Pararhizobium capsulatum DSM 1112: one gene and its partner. The protein of the gene in region 1 interacts with the protein of each later gene in a pairwise test. Links are inferred from orthologs where the notes say so. Each region holds a gene or a part of one and is shown on either strand. Other genes may lie near its edges. The genes, in order: QO002_RS15305 and mtgA.

The links.
Region 2: the proteins of QO002_RS15305 (region 1) and mtgA interact in binary tests that used the Escherichia coli proteins (3 or more experiments, as listed by UniProt). The link is inferred for Pararhizobium capsulatum DSM 1112 from one-to-one orthologs.

The regions. Positions count from the first base shown.
Region 1 is NZ_JAUSVF010000001.1:3,145,374-3,150,247, reverse strand. Bases 1-2,956 are described here. They hold QO002_RS15305 (peptidoglycan D,D-transpeptidase FtsI family protein), read left to right. Parts: upstream 1-586; coding sequence 587-2,326; downstream 2,327-2,956. Other genes in these bases: QO002_RS15300 (UDP-N-acetylmuramoyl-L-alanyl-D-glutamate--2,6-diaminopimelate ligase), read left to right, coding at 2,389-2,956; ftsL (cell division protein FtsL), read left to right, coding at 189-587; rsmH (16S rRNA (cytosine(1402)-N(4))-methyltransferase RsmH), read left to right, coding at 1-185. Also shown: more of QO002_RS15300, read left to right, coding at 2,957-3,858; QO002_RS15295 (UDP-N-acetylmuramoylalanyl-D-glutamyl-2,6-diaminopimelate--D-alanyl-D-alanine ligase), read left to right, coding at 3,860-4,874. UniProt on the Escherichia coli protein: Essential cell division protein that catalyzes cross-linking of the peptidoglycan cell wall at the division septum. Required for localization of FtsN.
Region 2 is NZ_JAUSVF010000001.1:201,680-218,541, reverse strand. What follows is about bases 14,089-16,862. They hold mtgA (monofunctional biosynthetic peptidoglycan transglycosylase), read left to right. Parts: upstream 14,089-14,989; coding sequence 14,990-15,736; downstream 15,737-16,862. Other genes in these bases: rpmF (50S ribosomal protein L32), read left to right, coding at 16,622-16,807; QO002_RS00985 (glutathione S-transferase family protein), read left to right, coding at 15,812-16,459; QO002_RS00995 (polyprenyl synthetase family protein), read right to left, coding at 14,089-14,796. Also shown: QO002_RS01050 (glucan ABC transporter ATP-binding protein/ permease), read right to left, coding at 1-1,505; QO002_RS01045 (LuxR family transcriptional regulator), read left to right, coding at 1,907-2,647; pyc (pyruvate carboxylase), read left to right, coding at 2,817-6,275; QO002_RS01035 (trans-3-hydroxy-L-proline dehydratase), read left to right, coding at 6,440-7,471; QO002_RS01030 (amino acid ABC transporter ATP-binding protein), read right to left, coding at 7,489-8,250; QO002_RS01025 (amino acid ABC transporter permease), read right to left, coding at 8,247-8,927; QO002_RS01020 (amino acid ABC transporter substrate-binding protein), read right to left, coding at 9,033-9,809; QO002_RS01015 (DeoR/GlpR family DNA-binding transcription regulator), read left to right, coding at 10,085-10,864; QO002_RS01010 (VOC family protein), read left to right, coding at 10,864-11,247; QO002_RS01005 (MFS transporter), read left to right, coding at 11,274-12,461; ispG (flavodoxin-dependent (E)-4-hydroxy-3-methylbut-2-enyl-diphosphate synthase), read left to right, coding at 12,612-13,865; more of QO002_RS00995, read right to left, coding at 13,882-14,088. UniProt on the Escherichia coli protein: Peptidoglycan polymerase that catalyzes glycan chain elongation from lipid-linked precursors. May play a role in peptidoglycan assembly during cell division in collaboration with other cell division proteins.

The DNA of each region.
Region 1 (4,874 bases):
CGGCAACTTTCGCACCAGTTGGAAAACCTATGGTCGCTGCCAGCGAAGAAGAGGCGTTGCGCAATCCGCGTGCCCGCTCCGCGAAGATGCGGGTTGGACTTCGCACGGAAGCCCCTCCCGAGGCCGATGATGTGTCCATCTTCGATTTGCCGAACCTTGCAAGCCTTGGAAAGATGGGGGCCTGAGACATGTTGCGTACCTTGGACATTGTCCTGATCGTCGTCATGACGGCAGCTGCCACGGTCACCTATACGATCAAGCACCAGGCAGAAAACAAGCTTGAAGAGGTTCGCAAACTCGAAGCCGGGATCAAGCTTGAGGAAGACACGATTGACCTTCTCCGTGCCGACTGGTCGCTTCTGACCCAGCCGAGCCGGCTGGAAAAGCTTGTCGGGGTCTACCAGCAGGATCTTCAACTCGTTCAGACCGCGCCGACGCAGCTTGCTCGGCCGCAGGAGTTGCCGATGATGAAGGCCGATGTGCCGGTACCGGATGAAGTCGCCAAGGGTAAGGACGGCAAGCCTGCCGCCAAGACTGCGGCAACGCAGAAGACAGACACTATTGCAACAGGTTCGGTGGCGCGCTGATGTCCTTTTTGTCGCGTATCATGGTCGTCAAGAGCAAGGCGCATTTCTCTGCCGGTGGCAGCAATCGCCCGGGTGACCTCAATTCCTTCGTAGGCACCCGCAAGAAGAGCGGCAGTCAGGCGCGCAGCCGCGTCGCAATCATGATTGTCGGCTTCACCACGGTCTATTGCATTATCGGCGGTCGCCTCGTGCAGTATGGCCTTGTCCAACCGGACACGGTGTCGAGCATCGGTCGCGCCGATAATCTGATGGCCTCGCGACCCGATATCCTTGACCGCAACGGCGAAATTCTCGCCACGGACATCCGTACTGTTTCGCTCTATGCCGAGCCCAACAAGATTGTTGATGCCGACGAAGCGGTGGAGCAGCTGTCGACCGTTCTGCCTAACCTCAACGTGGCTGATATCTACAACAAGCTGAAATCCCCCTCACGATTCCAGTGGCTGCGCCGCCAGCTGACGCCGAAGCAGCAGAGCGAAATCCTGGCGCTTGGTATTCCCGGCATCGGCTTCCGTCCTGAAAAGCGGCGCTTCTATCCGGGCGGCACCACGGCCGCCCACGTTGTCGGTCACGTCAATGTCGACAATCGCGGCATCGCCGGAATGGAACGGTACATCGACAATCAGGGTCTTGCTGACCTTGCGGCGATCGGCATGACCAGCGACGCCAAGCTGGAGCCCGTGAAGCTCTCCATCGATCTGCGCGTCCAGAACATCGTTCGCGATTCCGTGCTGCAGGCGATGATCGAATATCAGGCGATCGCCGCAGGCGCCGTCGTCATGGACGTTCATACCGGCGAGATCCTTGGCATGGCTTCCGTGCCGGACTACGACCCGAACAATCCCGCAGGCGGTGCCCAGGATGGCTGGATGAACCGCATGTCGAACGGTACGTTCGAAATGGGCTCGACCTTCAAGTCGTTCACGACCGCCATGGCGCTCGATTCCGGCAAGGTTACGCTCAAGGATACGTTCGACGCACGTTTCCCGATTCGCATCGGCGGCTTCACCATCAAGGACTTCCACGGTAAGCACCGCGTTCTGAGCGTGCCGGAAATCTTCCAGTATTCGTCCAACATCGGCACGGCCAAGATGGCCGATCTCGTCGGAATCGATGCTCATAAGGAATTTTTGACCAGGATGGGTCTGCTCTCGAAGATGCAGACCGAGCTGCCGGAAGTGAAAATGCCGAGCCAGCCGCGCGTCTGGAAGAAGATCAACTCGATCACCATCTCCTTCGGCCATGGCGTCTCCACCACCCCGCTGCAGACCGCGGTTGCCGGTGCAGCGCTCATGAATGGCGGCAAGCTGATCGAGCCGACCTTCCTGCCGCGCACCGTCGAACAGGCTGATGCCATTGCCATTCGGGTGATCAAAAAGAGCACCAGCGACGACATGCGCTATCTGTTCCGCTACAACGCTATTTACGGCTCGGGTAAGAACGCACTCGTGCCTGGCTACAATGTCGGCGGCAAGACAGGTACAGCTGACAAGGTCGTTAACGGCCGCTATTCCCATGACCTCAACTTCAACGCCTTCCTCGCGGGCTTCCCGATCGACAATCCGCAATATGTCGTTTTGTCCTTCATTGATGCGCCGAAGACGGGCGAAAAGGGCATCCGTACGGCCGCCGGCAACGCGGCTCCGATCGTGCGCAACATCATCAGCCGTTCGGCCCCGCTTTTAGGTGTGGAGCCCAAGTTCGGGCAGGATGGTTCTGCCTTGCTGGTGTCTTATTGACCGTGGAATGACAATCCGAGGGATTCGCCAGGGGGCGCGTCGATTTGTTTGAAAGTGCATCCATGAAGCTCAATGACCTCCTTGGAAAGGATTTCCCCGAGATCGCCGCGCAGCTTGAGGGGCGCGGTGATATTGATATTACCGGCATTACCGCAGATAGCCGCAAGGTCGAGCCGGGCTCGCTCTTCGTTGCCCTTTCCGGCAGCAAGGCCGATGGGGCTTCCTTTATTGCGGATGCGATTTCCAAGGGTGCCGCGGCGGTGGTTTCCGGGCATGTTTCGGCGTCTGGTGCGGCCGTTCCTGTCCTTGAGGCTTCGACACCCCGTCGTGCATTGGCGCTTTCCGCCGCGCGCTTCTACGGCCGCCAGCCGGAAACCATGGTTGCCGTGACCGGCACCGCCGGCAAGACCTCCGTTGCTTCTTTCACTCGCCAGATCTGGGCGCATGCGGGCTATGAGGCCGCGATGATCGGCACGACCGGCGTTATCGCGCCGGGCCGTACGGAATACGGCTCGCTGACGACCCCGGATCCGGTTTCCCTTCACAAGCTCCTGGCCGAACTTGCTTATGAGGGCGTGACCCATGCGGCGATGGAAGCTTCCAGCCATGGTCTCGACCAGTCGCGCCTCGACGGCGTGAAGCTTGCTGCGGCTGGCTTCACCAATCTCGGCCGCGACCATATGGATTATCATCCAACCGTTGAAGATTACATGGCCGCCAAGATGCGCCTCTTCGACACGCTGATGCCGAAAGGCTCCCCCGCCGTGATCTTTGCTGATGGCGAATGGTCCGCGAAGGCGATCGAAGCGGCGGCGAAGGCAGGACAGGATGTCCGCACCGTCGGTCGCAAGGGTGACTTCCTGACGCTGAAGCGCGTCGAGCATTTCCGTCACAAGCAGATTGCCGAAGTTCACGTCGGGGACGAAATCTTCGAAGTCCACCTGCCACTTGCCGGTGATTTCCAGATTTCCAATGCGCTGGTGGCTGCGGGTCTTGCCATCTCCACTGGCGTTTCCGCCAAGGTCGCAATGGCGGCCCTCGACAGACTGACGGGCGCCTCCGGTCGTCTTGAACTCGTCGGTCATACGCCTGACGGCGCGCTTGCCTATGTTGATTATGCCCATAAGCCCGATGCTCTCGAAAACGTGCTGACGTCCGTTCGGCCCTTCACCACCGGCCGCGTCATCGTCGTCTTTGGTTGCGGTGGTGACCGCGACAAAGGCAAGCGGCCGATCATGGGCGAGATCGCCACGCGGTTAGCGGACGTGGTGATCGTCACCGATGACAATCCGCGCTCCGAGGTTCCGGCCGTCATCCGCAGCGAGATCATGGCGGCCGCCTGGGGTGCAACAGAGATCGGCGATCGTGCTGAAGCAATCACGGCTGCTGTCGCCATGCTGAAATCCGGTGATACGCTGATCGTTGCCGGCAAGGGCCATGAGGAAGGCCAGACGGTAGGCACCGTCACATTGCCTTTCTCGGACCATGCCGAGCTGAGAAAGTCTCTTGAGACAGACGCGGGAGGTCGATGATTTGAGCTTTCTTTGGACCACTGCCGATCTTCTTGCCGCCATGCAGGGTCGCCCGCTGGGCAACCTGCCGGAAGGCATCAACGGAATCTCGATCGACAGCCGCTCCCTTGGTAAGGGAGAGGCCTTCTTCGCCATCAAGGGCGATCGTGTCGACGGGCATGACTATGCCGGCGTTGCGATCGCCAATGGCGCGGCATTGCTGGTCGTCAGCGAAGGCAAGCTTCCGGCGCTGGGGCGACTGATCGCACCGATGGTTGTCGTGGACGATGTATTGGAAGCAATGATCCGTCTCGGCTGCGCCGCCCGCGATCGTAGTGCGGCCAAGATCATCGCGGTGACCGGCTCCGTCGGCAAGACGACGACCAAGGAGATGCTGCGCCATGTGCTCCTGCCGCAGGGCAGGGTTCATGCCTCTGTCGCCTCGTTCAACAATCACTGGGGCGTGCCGTTGACGCTTGCCCGCATGCCGGAGGCGACCGATTTCGGCATCTTTGAAATCGGTATGAACCATGCCGACGAGATCCGACCGTTGGTGAAGATGGTGCGCCCGCATGTGGCCATCATCACCACCGTTGCCGCTGCCCATCTCGGTAATTTCAAGGACTTAGCCGAGATCGCTGCTGCGAAGGCGGAGATCATGGAAGGCCTGGTCAGTGGTGGCCATGTTATTCTCAACCGCGACAACGACCAGTACGCTTTCCTTGAAAGGCAGGCCAACGACCTGGGTGTTGCCCATATCCACAGCTTCGGCGCCAATCCGCGCTCGGATTTCCGGCTGGTGGAGTTTGCTGGTGGCTCGGAAAGCAGTGTGCTCTGGGCTGGCATTGAGGGTCGCACCCTGGAAATCCCGATCGGAGCACCCGGCCGCCACATCGCCGAAAACGCACTCGCTGTCCTTGGTGCTGCGAGCCTTGTCGGCGCCGATCTCGATAAGGCGGCCGCGTCGCTGTTCACGCTGGTGCCTGAGAAAGGCCGTGGCGAACGCCATCGGCTGGCGGTCGATGGCGGAAGCTTTG
Region 2 (16,862 bases), 2.9 Mb from region 1 along the record:
AGCGCTGACGTTGCCTCGTCAAGGACAAGGATCGGCGCGTTCTTGAGGATGGCGCGAGCAATGGCGATGCGCTGGCGTTCGCCGCCCGAGAGACGATTGCCGCGTTCGCCGACATGGGTATCGTAGCCGCCCTGGCGGCCTTCGATGAAGTCGGCAGCGGCAGCGGCTTCCGCGGCACGGATGACGTCGTCATGGGACGCGTCTTCGCGACCAAGCTTGATGTTGTCGCAGATCGAGCGGTTGAGCAGACCGGCGTCCTGGAACACGGTGGCGATCGAGCGGCGCAGCGACTTACGGGTCACCGTCGAGATATCGACACCATCGACCAGGATCTTGCCGGCGGCGGGTTCGTGTACCCGCTGCAACAGGTTGACCAGGGTCGTCTTGCCCGCGCCGGTCGGGCCGACGATAGCAATGGTCTGGCCGGCCTTGGCCGTGAACGAGACGTTATGCAAGCCCTCGTTCGAGTTCGCGAAATTGAAGGAGATGTTACGGAACTCAACCTCGCCCTTCACATGGTTCAGTTCGCCGGCATCGGCTGCTTCTTCACGTTCGCGCACCGAATCTTCCAGGACGAAGAAGTCTTCCAGCTTGGCGCGGGCTTCGAAGATCTGCGTCACAAAGGCCTTCATCTGGTCGAGGCGACCGATCAGCAGGCCGGCAAAGCCGATGAAGGCAATGACGTCGCCGATGCCGAGCTCGCCCCGTTGGACAAGGACCGTGCCGATGACGAGGATTGTCATCATCGAGATGGTGGAGGCCATGCGGTTCAGCGCGCTGGCGAGCGCCCACCAGTCGAGAACCGGCAGCTGGGCGGAAATCAGCTTGTTCGTGAACTCCTTGAGCGCGCGGGTCTCCGCTTCGATGCGGTTGTAGCTGTGCACGACCGAAACGTTGCTGATCGAGTCGGAAACATGGGAGAATACGGTGTGGTAATGGTCTTCTACTGCGGCCTGGCCTTCCTTGGTCTTGCTCATCACGACCTTGCCGATGATGACGTAGAGGATACCGAGAACGAGAAGGACTGCAGAGAGGCGCAGATCCATGGCCATGGCCGTCGGGACCAGCAATATAAGTGCGACGGCCGTCGCCAAGTGCTGGCGCATGAATTCGAGCCACAGGCCGAACAGCGTCTCACAGGCACGCAGCAACGTATGAAGAGCGTTGGACGTGCCACGCTGGCTATGCCACGATAGCGGCATCGCGATGATCCGGCCAAAGGCCTCTGTGATCAGCGTCGAGCGACGGGTATGGGCAAGCCTGTCGGCCTCACGGGCGACAAGAACAAAAGCGATGGTGTTGAAAACGCCGAGACCGGCCCAGAGGAGCAGCATCGAGGAAACGCCCTGCTTGGACGAGATAGCATCGATGATACGGCCAAACAGGACAGGTTCGGCAATGGTGATCGCTGCCAGCACGATATTGGCCAGCACGATCGCTGAAACGCGAAATTTATGAACGCTGAGATACTGAAGCGCTCTTGCATAGACCTGAAACAATGACACGGTCTCAATTCCTTGTTGCCAACTGTCGGGTGCAGCGCTCATCTGTCCTTGCGCTGCCGGGAGATCGACCATTCCCGTCCCTGCCCAAGCGGTTGCGCATGGACGTTTTGGAACACGGTGGCGAAATCTCCCTATTCATTCCATCAGCAGGGTCGGTTAAACAGTTCCGGTGTGCAGACAAAACAAACTTCGGTTCTAGCCCGGCAAAGGCCGCAGCAGGATTTCCATAGTTTGCTATTGTTTCTCTCTTGCAGTGACCTGCAGGACCCGTTTATGCCGTACCTTGACTTAACGTTGGAGATTATCGCGGCTGCAACATGAATGAGTGCTGAACGATCTATTCATGCTGCGCTGCGGGAGACGTGCCGGGCGTGAAATCCATGGACCCAAAGGAATTTCGGATGAATGTGGCATTGCTGGTAAACTTTCTCGGCCTCATCGACGAGATGAAAACCAGAGGCGAAATCGTCAAGGAGTTCGAGCGTGTTCTCGACCTCTACGGTTTTGACTACTACGGCATCGTGCGGCAGCCCAAGCCGAATGAAGACCCGCTCAGCCTGCTGCTCGCAGGCCGCTGGCCCGAAGGCTGGCCGCAGATCTACATCAAGAAGAAATACGTCATCATCGACCCGACGATCCGCTATCTGGGTCATGCCCAGAGGGGTTTCCGCTGGCGTGACACCGTTGTTGCCTTCCGCTCGGATCCGCACCGCAAGCGCATGGAGCGCATGATGATCGAAGCCCGGGGGCATGGTCTTCATGATGGCTATATTTTCCCTGTCCACGGACGCCGCGGCCTTCTCGGCAACATGACGATCGGCGGACGCGTGGTCGATCTGGCTCCCGTCGAGATGAACCTGTTCGATGCGATCGCCAAGAAAATGTTCTGGCGGCTTCTCGAATTGACGGATCCCGCAGTGTCGGAGGAGCTGATATCGAGCGTCGAAGTTCAGATGACGCGGCGCGAGATGGAAGCGCTCAACTATCTGGCCGACGGCATGACCTCTAATGAGATCAGCAAGGTGCTCAACATCTCCAACCATACTGTCGACTGGTACATGAATGGCATTCAGGAAAAGCTGAAGGCGAAGAACCGGCATCACGTCGTTGCATTGTCCTTCCGACTGGGCCTGATCAGCTGATGTAAATTGTCGTGCGACAGGGATTTTTGCCTATCGGAAACAGATGTCATGCCCCTGTCACGAGAATCGTATCGTCGTTGGAAACGGAAATTGAACTTCCTCAAATGAAACGCTAATACTGTATTTCGCGGTGCAGCATTTTTATGTTTCAAGTCTTGAGGAGTCCGACTTGCCCATTTCCAAAATCCTTGTCGCCAACCGGTCCGAAATTGCTATTCGCGTGTTTCGCGCGGCAAACGAACTGGGGATCAAAACGGTTGCGATCTGGGCGGAGGAGGACAAGCTCGCGCTGCATCGTTTCAAGGCGGACGAGAGCTACCAGATCGGCCGCGGACCGCATCTGGCTCGCGATCTCGGACCCATCGAGAGCTATCTTTCGATCGAAGAAGTGATCCGCGTCGCCAAGCTTTCGGGCGCTGATGCCATTCATCCAGGCTACGGCCTTCTGTCGGAAAGCCCCGAATTCGTCGATGCCTGTCATGAAGCGGGCATCATTTTCATCGGCCCAAAGGGCGACACGATGCGGCGCCTCGGCAACAAGGTCGCGGCCCGCAATCTTGCCATCGAGATCGGTGTGCCGGTCGTGCCCGCAACCGAGCCGCTGCCGGACGACGAAGCTGAAATTCGCCGCCTTGCCGACCAGATCGGCTATCCGGTCATGCTCAAGGCCTCCTGGGGTGGTGGCGGACGCGGCATGCGCGCCATACGCGACCCGAAGGATCTGATCCGTGAAGTGACCGAGGCCAAGCGCGAGGCGATGGCCGCGTTCGGCAAGGACGAGGTCTATCTCGAAAAGCTGGTCGAGCGCGCCCGTCACGTCGAAAGCCAGGTGCTCGGCGATACCCATGGCAACGTTGTGCACCTGTTCGAGCGCGATTGCTCGGTCCAGCGCCGCAACCAGAAGGTCGTGGAGCGTGCACCGGCCCCCTATCTGACGGAGGAACAGCGTCAGGAACTGGCCGGATATTCAACCCGCATTGCCAAGGCGACCAACTATATCGGCGCCGGTACGGTCGAATATCTGATGGATATGGACTCAGGAAAGTTCTACTTCATTGAGGTCAATCCACGTATCCAGGTCGAGCACACGGTCACCGAAGTGGTGACCGGCATCGATATCGTCAAGGCGCAGATCCACATCCTCGAAGGAGCTGCGATCGGCACGCCGGAATCCGGTGTTCCGAAACAGGAAGACATCCGTCTTAACGGGCATGCCCTGCAGTGCCGCATCACAACGGAAGATCCCGAGCAGAATTTCATTCCCGACTACGGCCGCATCACCGGTTATCGTTCGGCTTCGGGCTTCGGCATTCGGCTCGACGGCGGAACGGCCTATCCGGGCGCGGTCATCACCCGCTTCTACGATCCGCTGCTCGTGAAGGTCACTGCCTGGTCGCCGAATCCACAGGAAACGATTGCCCGCATGGACCGCGCGCTGCGCGAATTCCGTATCCGTGGTGTTGCGACCAACCTGACGTTCCTGGAAGCGATCATTTCGCATCCGAAGTTCCGCGATAACAGCTACACCACCCGCTTCATCGATACGACGCCGGAGCTGTTCCAGCAGGTCAAGCGCCAGGACCGCGCCACCAAGCTGCTCACCTATCTCGCCGACGTCACGGTCAACGGCCATCCGGAAGCCAAGGGCCGGCCGAAGCCGAGCGCGGACGCGGCAAAGCCGATCGTGCCGTATATCGATGCGCCGGTACCGCCCGGCACGAAGCAGAAGCTCGACGAACTCGGCCCGAAGAAATTCGGCGAATGGGTGCGCGCAGAAAAGCGTGTACTGATGACCGACACGACGATGCGTGATGGCCACCAGTCGCTGCTCGCAACGCGCGTGCGCACCTATGACATCGCCCGCATCGCCAGCACCTACGCCAAGGCGCTCCCGAACCTGTTCTCGCTCGAATGCTGGGGCGGCGCGACCTTCGACGTCTCCATGCGCTTCCTGACGGAAGACCCGTGGGAACGTCTGGCCAAGGTGCGCGAAGATGCGCCGAACCTTCTTCTGCAGATGCTGCTGCGCGGCGCCAACGGCGTCGGCTACAAGAACTATCCCGACAATATCGTGAAGTATTTCGTCCGCCAGGCGGCCAAGGGCGGCATCGATGTCTTCCGCGTCTTCGACTGCCTGAACTGGGTCGATAACATGCGGGTATCGATGGATGCCGTCGTTGAAGAGAACAAGATCTGTGAAGCAGCGATCTGCTACACTGGCGACATCCTGAATTCCGCCCGCCCGAAATACGACCTGAAATATTACGCCTCGCTCGCTGCCGATCTTGAAAAGGCCGGCGCGCATATGATCGCGCTGAAGGACATGGCCGGTCTTCTGAAGCCGGCCGCTGCGAAGATGCTGTTCAAGGCGCTACGCGAGGCTACCGATCTGCCGATCCATTTCCACACGCACGATACCTCGGGCATTGCGGCTGCGACCGTGCTCGCCGCCGTCGATGCCGGCGTCGATGTGGTCGATGCGGCGATGGACGCCTTCTCCGGCAATACCTCGCAGCCGTGCCTTGGTTCGATCGTCGAGGCGCTCAAGGGCTCCGAGCGTGATCCCGGTCTGGATCCGGAATGGATTCGTCGCATTTCCTTCTATTGGGAAGCCGTGCGTAACCAGTATGCCGCCTTCGAGAGCGACCTCAAGGGACCGGCGTCGGAAGTCTACCTGCATGAAATGCCGGGCGGCCAGTTCACCAACCTCAAGGAACAGGCGCGCTCGCTCGGTCTAGAGACCCGCTGGCACCAGGTGGCGCAGGCCTATGCCGATGCCAACCAGATGTTTGGCGATATCGTCAAGGTGACGCCGTCCTCCAAGGTTGTAGGCGACATGGCGCTGATGATGGTTTCCCAGGATCTGACGGTTGCTGATGTCGTCAATCCGGCCAAGGATGTTTCCTTCCCGGAATCGGTCGTCTCGATGCTGAAGGGTGATCTCGGTCAGCCTCCGGGCGGATGGCCGGAAGCGCTGCAGAAGAAGGCGCTGAAGGGTGAGGAGCCCTATACGGCCGTGCCCGGATCGCTTCTTCCGCCGGCCGATCTCGATGCGGAACGCAAGGCGGTTGAGACGAAGCTGGAGCGTGAGGTGTCGGATTTCGAGTTTGCTTCCTACCTTATGTATCCGAAGGTGTTCACTGACTATGCATTGGCAGCCGAAACCTATGGTCCGGTCTCTGTTTTGCCGACGCCTGCCTATTTCTACGGGCTTTCGGCTGGCGAAGAGCTCTCGCCGGGCCTGGAGAAGGGTGTCTCGCTCGTCATCCTGCACCAGGCTACGAGCGAGCCGGACGAGCAGGCGATGGTCAAAGTGTTCTTCGAGCTCAACGGCCAGCCGCGTCTGATCAAGGTGCCGGATCGCAACCGGGCTGCATCGAGTGCCGCGCGACGCAAGGCCGATATCACCAATGTCGCCCATCTCGGCGCGCCGATGCCGGGCGTCATCTCGACAGTTGCCGTCTCGGCGGGCCAGTCGGTCAAGGCCGGCGATGTTCTGCTTTCCATCGAAGCGATGAAGATGGAAACGGCGCTGCATGCGGAAAAGGACGGCACGATCGCCGAAGTCCTCGTCCGGACCGGCGACCAGATTGATGCCAAGGATCTGCTGATCGTCTATGGCGCCTGATTGAGCTTTCCGGAGACGGGCTTCCTGTTTCTGGCACCATGAAATAAAGAAAGGCTGCAGGGTCAAACCGCCTCGGAGCCTTTTTGCTTCCCCTCACTTTGTGCGCTGGCCTATGGTTCCCGCCAAAGGCGACCCGATCGCCATATTCAACAAAGGGAACAGGAATGCGCAGCAGCAAGGTGGTGCATGTGATTGGCGTTCACGCCGAAGGTGAAGTGGGTGACGTCATCGTCGGTGGCGTGTTGCCTCCGCCCGGAGAAACCCTCTGGGCCCAGTCCCGCTACATCGCCCAGGATGAAACGCTACGCAACTTCGTGCTCAACGAGCCCCGTGGCGGTGTCTTTCGCCATGTGAACCTGCTGGTGCCGCCGAAGGATCCACGCGCCCAGATGGGCTTCATCATCATGGAACCGGCCGATACGCCGCCCATGTCCGGCTCCAATTCGATCTGCGTTTCCACAGTCCTGCTCGATAGCGGCATCATTCCGATGCAGGAGCCGATCACCGAGATGATCCTGGAAGCGCCCGGTGGCATCATCGATGTCAGGGCCGAGTGCGCTAATGGCAAGGCAGAGCGTATCCATGTCCGAAACGTCGCATCCTTCCCCGCAAAGCTCGATGCAGTGATCGAGGTCGAGGGTATAGGAACGCTGACGGTCGATACCGCCTATGGCGGTGACAGTTTTGTCATCGTCGACGCGAATCGGCTGGGATTTTCGCTCGCGCCGGATGAGGCGCGGGATCTTGCTGTCACAGGCATGCGCATCACGGCGGCTGCGAACGAGCAGCTTGGCTTCGTCCATCCTGCCAATCCCGACTGGGACCATATCTCGTTCTGCCAGATCGCGGCACCTGTTGTCAGGGAAAATGGCGTGCTAACCGGCCGCAATGCCGTCGCCATCCGCCCCGGCAAGATCGACCGTTCGCCAACGGGCACCGGCTGCTCGGCGCGGCTCGCCGTCATGCACGCCCGCGGCCAGATCGGTCTCGGCGAAACCTTTGTCGGCCGCTCGATCATTGGTTCGGAGTTTCATTGCCATATCGAATCGACAACGGACGTCGCTGGCGTTCGGGCCATCCGCCCGGTGATTTCGGGGCGGGCATGGGTTACGCACACGTCGCAGCTGATGCTCGACCCGACCGATCCGTGGCAGCAGGGCTACCGACTCTCGGATACGTGGCCGAACATCGGCTGAAGCGTCGTGATACCGCGTCAGATGTCGTAGCTGTGGCCAGCGCTCAACGAGGAAATAAACTTCTTGGTTCGCTCCCGCTCCGGTGTCTGGAAGATTGCCTTCGGCGCGCCGCTTTCGACGATCAGGCCACCATCCAGGAACAGCACCTGATCGGCGACGCGCGAGGCGAGCCGCAGGTCATGGGTGGCCATGATCATCGTCGTGCCTTCGCGGGCAAGCCGGCTCAGAACTTCCACGACCTCTTCGGCGAGCTCCGGGTCAAGCGCTGAGGTCGGCTCGTCGCAGAGCAGCACGCGCGGGGATGGAGCAAGAGCACGGGCGATTGCCACGCGCTGCTGCTGACCGCCGGAGAGCGTTGCTGGCCATGCATCCGCCTTGTGCTCCATGCCGACCTTCTGCAAAAGCTCCAGCGCACGGGCGCGGGCCTTGTCCTTCGGCCATTTCAGCACGGTCACCAGACCTTCCATGACGTTTTCAATCGCCGTCTGGTGCGGGAAAAGCTGGAAATTCTGGAACACCATGCCGGTCTGGCGGCGCAGGCGCTGGATCGCGTCCCAGCCGGTCTTCTTGCCGGGTGAAAACTGGATGGTTTCCTCACCCAGGCGGATTGTGCCGGATGTCGGCGTTTCCAGCAGGTTGATACAACGGAGCATGGTGCTTTTGCCACCGCCGGAGGGGCCAACAAGCGCCGTCACCGTGCCTTCGGCGATGGCAACGCTGATATCCTTCAGGACGACATTGTCGCCAAAGCGTTTTTCAATATGGGAAAGCTCGATCATGTGCGTGCCTCCAGGAAGCCGCCATAGCGGGCGAAGCGCTTTTCAAGCCGCACCTGCAAAGTCGAAAGGACCGAGCTCAAAGCCAGATAGATCAGCGCGGCCTCGATATAGAGGATCAGCGGCTCGTAGGTGGTGGCGACGATACGCTGGGCGGTCTGGAAAAGCTCGGGCACCGTGATTGCGGCGGCAAGAGAGGTGTCCTTCACCAGAGAGATGAAAGTGTTGGAGAGCGGCGGCACGGCAACGCGGGCCGCCTGCGGCAGGATCGTTCGCCGCATCGCCTGGCTCCAGCTCATACCGATCGAATAGGCTGCCTCCCACTGCCCGCGCGGGACAGAGGAGATGACGGCACGAATGATCTCGGAGGTGTAGGCGCCGATATTCAGGGTGAAACCGATCAACGCTGCCGGAAAGGCATCGAGCAGGATGCCGAGACTGGGAAGTCCGTAGAAGATCACGAAGAGCTGAACCAGCAGCGGCGTGCCACGGATCACCCAGACATAGAAGCGGGCAACAGCCACCAACGGCTTTGGCCCGAACAGCCGGACGACCGCGGTGATGAGGCCAAGCGCAAGCCCGAGCGCGAAGGACAGGAGGGTCAGCGGTATGGTGAAGATGAGGCCCGCCCAGAGGAGGGGCTGGAGCGAATCCAGCATGAGTTGAAGCCAGGCGGGCAAGGACAGGTCCTTTCAAACGAAACGATCCGCTCGGAGGCCGAGCGGATCAGACTATAGCGAAGGGCAAGGAGCGGTGAAACCGGAAGGATTGACCGCAGATAGCGATTACTTCGAGACGTCTGCGCCGAAATACTTCTGCGAAATCGCGTCGTAGGTGCCGTCGGCCTTGATGTCGGCAAGCGCCTTGTTGATCGCCTCCAGAAGCTCCGGCTCGCCCTTGCGGATGATGATACCGGAATGATCGGCGTCGGCCTGCTCGGCGGCGATCTTCACCGGTGCATCCGGCTTGTGCTTCTTGAAGTCGAGGAAGGAGAGGCTGTCGTTGATGGTTGCATCGGCGCGACCGGTTAGAACGAGCTGGATGGACTGGTCGAAGCCATCGGTGCCGACGAGTTCGGCGCCCGAAGCCTGGGCGAGCTTGCCGAAGTTGCTGGTCAGCGACTGTGCCGCCTTCTTGCCCTTCAGGTCTTCAAAAGCCTTGATGCTGTCGTCGTCAGCCTTGATGATCAGCACGGCCTTGGAGGCGATGTAGGGTTCGGAGAAGTCATACTTCTGCTGGCGCTCTTCGGTGATACCCACCTGGTTGATGACCGTGTCGTAACGGTTGGCGTCGAGGCCGGCGATAAGGCCGTCCCACTTGCCTTCCAGGAACTCGGCCTTGACGCCCAGCTTCTTGGCAACGGCTTCGCCGATTTCGACATCAAAGCCGACGAGCGCGCCGGAGGTGTCATGGAAAGTGAACGGCGCGTAGGTGCCTTCGGTGCCGATCTTCAGCACGCCGGCCGACTTGACGTCATCAAGGTTGGAACCGGCATGGGCAGCGCCGGCAACTACCAGCTGGGCGAAAGCTGCGGCAGCGAGGAGGGTGTGGGTCCATTTCATGGCAATTTTTCCATTCTTCTTGTCATCCGGCCCGTCTGCCGGGATGTCGGGACAATCGCATTTTGTGACGAGGTTGAATGCGCACAAAACTTCAAGATCATCGGGAAACGGCAAAGTTTTTCTCATTTTTCACGAGCCTGAGCGGAATTTTGACCTCGCGGTCAAAAAATCAAGCGCCACGCCAGCAATTTCTGCGAAAATCCGTTGAATTCCGTAAAAATGCTGCTATGCGTGGTTTTGCGTTTTTATGCCGACTTGTGCACGATTGAGTGAATATGCAAACTGACCTTCTTCTTCGCCAGCGGCAAGCGATCATTCAGGATCGGCTGAAATCGTCCGGTCGTGTCCTTGCCGTCGATCTCGCGAAGGAATTCGGCGTCTCGGAAGATACCATCCGCCGCGACCTCCGGGAAATGGCAGCTGCGGGACTTTGCGAGCGCGTTTACGGCGGCGCCTTGCCACTTGCACCCGGCGGAACCTCCCTTGCAAAGCGCGTTGCCGAATTGACCGATCGCAAGCAGGCGCTGGCCGTTGCCGCGACGTCATTCATCCGCAGTGGCATGACCGTATTCTTCGATGCGAGCTCCACCAATCTGGCTATTGCGCAGGCTCTACCTGCCGATATCAGGCTGGTCGCGGTGACCAACACGCCACTGATTGCAGCAGCACTTCTGGACAAGATTGGCGTCGAAATCATCGTGATCGGTGGTCGGATCGACCGGCAGGTCGGCGGTGCCGTCGGGTCGGCGGCGCAGCGCGAAATCTTGGCTTTGCGGCCCGACCTTTGCATTCTCGGTGCCTGCGGCATCGATGTCGGTGCCGGCATCACCGCCTTCGATTATGAAGATGCTGCCTTCAAACGCCTCGCGGCGCAGCAGAGCGCCGCCGTTCTGGTGGCGGTAACAGCGGACAAGATCGGGACATCCGCGCCGCACGCGGTCGTTCCCGCAGATCAATGCACCACGCTGATCGTCGAAGACGGAGCCTCGGCTGCATCCCTTTCTGCGTTTCGCAAGATCGGCATCGATGTCGTGCTCACAAGGGATAGAAACTGATGCGGATCGGTCATGTGGCACTTTGGACACAGGACATCGAGCGTCTGTCTTCTTTCTGGGCCGAGACCTTCGGCGCCAAGATCGGCGAACGCTATGAGAGCGCAAGGCGTCAGGGATTCGTTTCGCGGTTCCTCTCGCTCGCGGACGGGCCAACGATTGAGATCATGCAAGGTCCATGGATCGACGCTGCTGGCGGCATGCCGGAACGGGCGGGCTATGCCCATATCGCGCTTTCGCTCGGCAGCCGTGGGGCTGTCGATGCCTTGGCTGCGGTGGCCGCCCGCCGCGACATTCTGGTTTCGCCGCCCCGCATGACGGGCGACGGCTTTTATGAGGCGGTCCTCACGGATCCTGACGGCAACATCATCGAAATCATGATCTAACCCGGCCGCGGCCGGAGGAGAATAGAATGGATCAACACACGAATCCAACGCCCGCCGTGCGGTCGGGCTATATGCCGAAGATCAGGCTGGCAGTCTCGCTGCTTTTCCTGATGAACGGCTTCGTCACCGGCAGCTGGGCGCCGAAAATTCCGGAATTCAAGAATACGCTTGGCATCGGCGAAAGCGTTCTCGGCCTGTTGATCCTGACATTTGGTGTGGGGTCGCTGGTGCTGATGCCCATTGCTGGCGGCTTTATCGCCAAGCTTGGCTCGCAGAAAGTGGTGAGGGTCACGGCGATCATTCTCTCGCCGCTGCTCCTGCTTCTGACGCTGGTTCCCAATGTCTGGGTGGCGATCGGCGCCATGTTCCTGCTTGGCGGCTTCGTCGGCGCCATGGACGTAGCGATGAATGCGAATGCAGTCGAAGTCGAAAAGACCATGCGCCGCGCGATCATGTCATCCTGTCATGCCTATTGGAGCCTTGGTGGCCTGATCGGTTCGGCCATCGGCGGCGTGTTCATTGCGCATTTCGGGGTCCTGCCGCATGCGATCTTCGTCACCATCGTTTGCTTCTCGGTGCTTGCAATTGCCTGGCCGATGATCCTGCATGACCAGCCGCATCCGGATACGGCCAAGGAGAGACTGCGGCTGCCGTTGACGCCACTACCCTGGCTGATCGGTCTCGTCGCATTGTTCTCGATGGTGCCGGAAGGCACGGTGCTGGATTGGGGCGCGCTTTATCTGCGCAACGAGCTCGGCGCTTCCGTTGCGCTCTCGGGCTTCGGTTTCGCCGCCTTCTCCGCGACCATGGCGATCATGCGTTTTGCCGGCGACCATGTTCGCGATCGCTTCGGCGGCGTGAAGACGCTGCGCGTCTGCACGCTGACAGCGCTCGTCGGTCTCGTCCTTGCCGGCTTGGCACCCAACGCACCGCTGGCGATCCTCGGTTTCGCGCTTGCCGGTATCGGTATCTCGAACATGGTGCCCATCGCCTTTTCGGCCGCCGGCAACATGCCGGGGCTGGCGCCGGGCATCGGGCTGTCGGTCGCGACCTTCATGGGCTATTCCGGCATGCTGTTTGCACCGTCGCTGATTGGTTTCATCGCTGAGCATACGGGCTTCGCTGTCATCTTCACGTGCGTTCCGATCCTGTTCATCGTGGTGCTGCTGCTGTCGCATCACGCAGTTCATGCCGACCGGAACGGCGGTCATTGACCTCTACGCCGGGGTGCGATGGCGGCCCGGCGACCTTTCAGCACGCTTTGTCTGTCATCAATTCGCCGTCAAGGAATGATCTTGCCGTTGACATCTGTGCTTTCGTCATCCACCTGAAAGCAAGTTGCCGATCATTTCCAAGAGGCGTTCATGTCTTCGTCCTTCGATTTCAACCCGCAGCCGCGCCGGGCTTCCATTGCCGTCGATGTCGGCGGCGTGATTGTGGGTGGCGGTGCGCCGGTGGTCGTCCAGTCGATGACCAATACTGATACCGCCGATATCGACGGAACGGTGGCGCAGGTCGCCGCCCTGCATCGCGCCGGCTCAGAGATGGTGCGTATCACCGTAGATCGCGACGAGAGTGCGGCAGCAGTACCGAAAATTCGCGAGCGGCTTGAGCGGCTTGGTCTCGATGTGCCGCTGATCGGCGATTTCCATTATATCGGCCACAAGCTGCTGGCCGATCATCCGGCTTGTGCCGAGGCGCTGGCTAAGTATCGCATCAATCCGGGCAATGTCGGCTTCAAGGCAAAGAAGGACAAGCAGTTCGCTGAGATCATCGAGCAGGCGATCCGGTTCGACAAGCCGGTGCGCATCGGCGTCAACTGGGGCTCTCTCGATCAGGAACTGCTGACCCGGCTGATGGACGATAATCAGGCCAAGGGTTTTCCGCTGACGGCACAGCAGGTCATGCGCGAGACGATCGTGCAATCGGCCCTGATTTCCGCCGAGCTTGCCGAAGAGATTGGCCTGCCGCGCAACCGTATCATTCTGTCCGCCAAGGTCAGCGCCGTGCAGGACCTGATTGCCGTCTACGCGATGCTGTCGGCCCGCTCGAACCATGCTCTGCACCTTGGCCTGACTGAAGCCGGCATGGGCTCGAAGGGCATCGTCGCGTCTTCCGCCCCGCTCGGTATCCTCATGCAACAGGGGATCGGCGACACAATCCGCATTTCGCTGACGCCGGAGCCCGGTGGCGATCGCACCCGCGAGGTGCAAGTGGCGCAGGAGCTGCTGCAGGTCATGGGTTTCCGCCAGTTCATTCCTGTCGTCGCCGCCTGTCCCGGCTGCGGCCGCACGACATCCACGGTCTTCCAGGAACTGGCCCAGAAGATCCAGGACGATATCCGCAAGAACATGCCGGTCTGGCGCGAGAAATATCCGGGCGTCGAGGCACTTAAGGTTGCCGTCATGGGTTGCATCGTCAACGGTCCGGGCGAAAGCAAGCATGCCGATATCGGCATTTCGCTTCCCGGCACCGGCGAGCTGCCGGCCGCGCCCGTCTATATCGACGGCAAGAAGGCGATGACCATTCGCGGCACGAACATCGCCGGCGATTTCGAGCGGTTGGTGTCCGATTACATCGAGAAGCGCTTCGGTCAGGGGCAGGCCGCCGCCGAGTAACGGCAATTGTTGCCCGTCAGTGGGTTCGTCGTGCGACGAAGCGTGCCGCCTCGATCAGGACCTTTGCCTTTTCGCCGTAAGGCGCGACCAGCGCGCCGGCTTCCGCGACCAGCCGGGAGAGCGTCTCTTCGGCCCAGTCCATGCCGTACAGCGCCACCAGGGTTCCCTTGCCGCGATCCTTGTCCTTGCCGGTCGTCTTGCCCATGGTCTCGGTATCGGCGGTCAGGTCGAGAAGATCGTCAGCGAGCTGGAAGGCAAGGCCGGTCTTCTCGCCGTAACGGCGCAGGAGCTGGCGCTCTTCCGGGTTGCTGCCGGCGATGATCGCACCGGCTTCGCAGGCAAAGCGGATCAGTGCGCCGGTCTTCATCGCCTGCAATGTCACGATGCCTGCCTCGTCCGGTGAGGAGACTTCGGCGGCAAGATCGAGTGCCTGCCCACCGGCCATGCCGCCGATGCCGGAGGCGCGGGCTAGCGCAAGGATGAGCGCCGTCTTGGCTGTATCCGGTAGGTGGGTTTCCGGCGCTGCGATGATATCGAAGGCGAGTGTCAGCAGGCTGTCGCCGGCAAGGATGGCATTGGCCTCGCCATAGGCGATATGCACGGTCGGCTGGCCGCGGCGCAGGTCGTCGTCATCCATGGCCGGCAGGTCATCATGGATCAGCGAGTAACAATGCACGCATTCGAGTGCCGCTCCGACCCGCAGCGCTGCTTCCCGGTTGCCACCGGCGAAAGCCGCGCTTTCCATGACCAGAAAAGGGCGCAGCCGCTTGCCGCCATTGAGCACGCCGTGGCGCATGGCGTCGAGCAGGGCGGTTGGCCGCTCAATCTCGTCGCCGCGCACGGTTGGCGACAGGATATCGCGCAGGCAGCCCTCGATGGCCGCCGCGTCGCGTTTCAGGAGGGTCTCGAAGGAATGGGCGGTCTCGTTCATGGGCGGCTCTTTGGCATGGCTTTGCGTCATCGGCAACGGGATTCTGGGGCGGCTGGGGGCGGACGGTGGCTGCAGCTCAGACAAATCTGTGGCGGAAGGGGCTGGTATGGCTCTGTGGGAGAGAAAGTCGTTCAATTTCGACCTCCATTGTTTTATGAGAGGCCGTGGTAATATTGGGCGGGCGTTTGAAGGCGTGGACATCGTACCGGAGACTCGAGGCGAGGAGGACGTGTCCGATGGACGCGGCTGGGCCGTGACGCGGTTCCTGCGCCGGCGCTGGCGGCAGCTTCTCGTTACCCTCGCTGTTCTCGTCGTTCTGCCCTATGCACTGATCGTGCTCTATGCGCCGGGCTTCGTTCATCCGATCTCGACCCTGATGCTGCGCGACCTCGTATTTCTGCGCGGCTATGATCGACAATGGGTGTCGTTCGACAAGATTTCACCAAATCTTGTCCGCTCGGTCATGATGTCGGAAGACGGACAGTTCTGCATACATGGCGGCGTCGACTGGGTGCAGATGCGCGGTGTGATTGATGATGCCCTCGATGGTGAATCCACGCGCGGCGCCAGCACCATCCCCATGCAGACGGCGAAAAATCTTTTTCTCTGGAACGGTCGCTCCTTCGTGCGCAAGGCGCTGGAATTGCCGCTGGCGATGGTCGCAGATTTCATCTGGAGCAAGCAGCGGACAATGGAGCTTTATCTCAACATCGCCGAATGGGCGCCGGGCGTATACGGAGCAGAAGCCGCGGCCCAGCATCATTTCAGCGTTTCCGCAGCCAAGCTCACGCGGCGGCAGGCCGCCCTGCTTGCGGTGTCGCTTCCCAATCCCCGTGAGCGCAATGCGGGAAAGCCGGGTCGCGGCCTCAGGCGTCTGGCCGGTGTCATCGAAGGGCGCGCCAGCCGATCGGGCGATTATATCAAATGCCTTTATGAGTAGGATCAGGCCTTTTCATTGGCCTGGAGTCCGAACACTCCCTATAGGTACGGTGTCTGCAAACAGGAGGCGTACCCCGTGAACAAGCTCGTTCTCTATGTTGGTAACAAGAACTATTCTTCCTGGTCGCTGCGCCCGTGGCTCGCGCTCCAAGCCTGCGGCATACCCTTTGAGGACGTGGTAATCCCCTTCGATTTTGCCGCCGGCAATCCGAAGCTCAAGGCGGTCTCACCAACCGGTCGCGTGCCGGCGCTGCATCATGGCGATATCAGGGTCTGGGAATCGCTCGCCATTATCGAATATGCCGCCGAACTTTATCCCGAAGCCGGTCTCTGGCCGAAGGATCCGGAGGAACGGTCGCGGGCGCGCAGCTATTCCATGGAAATGCTCTCCGGTTTTCGTGCGTTGCGCAACGCCTGCCCGATGAATATTCGCCGCAAGAAGGCGGGAGTTCCATTGCAGGAAGGCGTGGCTGCGGATATCGATCGCATCGAGACCATCTGGCGCGAGGCCGTGGCGCGTTCTGGTGGCCCGTTCCTCTTCGGCGACTTCTCTGCAGCAGACGCCATGTTCGCACCGGTTGTCGTTCGCTTCGAGGTCTATGACCTCACGCGTAATCCGACGTCTCTCGAATATATGGATGCAGTCAAGACCCATCCCGCTTTCCGCACGTGGCAGGAGGCGGCTCTTGCCGAACCGTGGATCGTGCCAGAGGATGAGGTTTGATTTGGAAGGCAACCTTTCACCGGCCTTTAAAAAATGCCGGAAGGGACTGGTCAAACGCCTGTCGGGCATGTATAAGCCCGGCAAATTCCGAGATTGACGCTTGTTTTTCCCGGCCAAGGCTTGGCCGCAGAACAGCGTTTTGCCCGATAAGTGGAGTATAAAATGGCTGTACCGAAAAGAAAAACGAGCCCGTCGAAGCGCGGCATGCGCCGCTCCGCCGATGCGCTGAAGACCCCGACCTACATCGAAGACAAGAACTCCGGCGAACTTCGCCGTCCGCATCACATCGACCTGAAGACTGGCATGTATCGCGGTCGCCAGGTTCTGACACCGAAGACCAGCGCTTAAGTCGCAGTCGATCCGGTTTGATGTTCAAGGGGCTGGCTTTTGCCGGCCCTTTTTG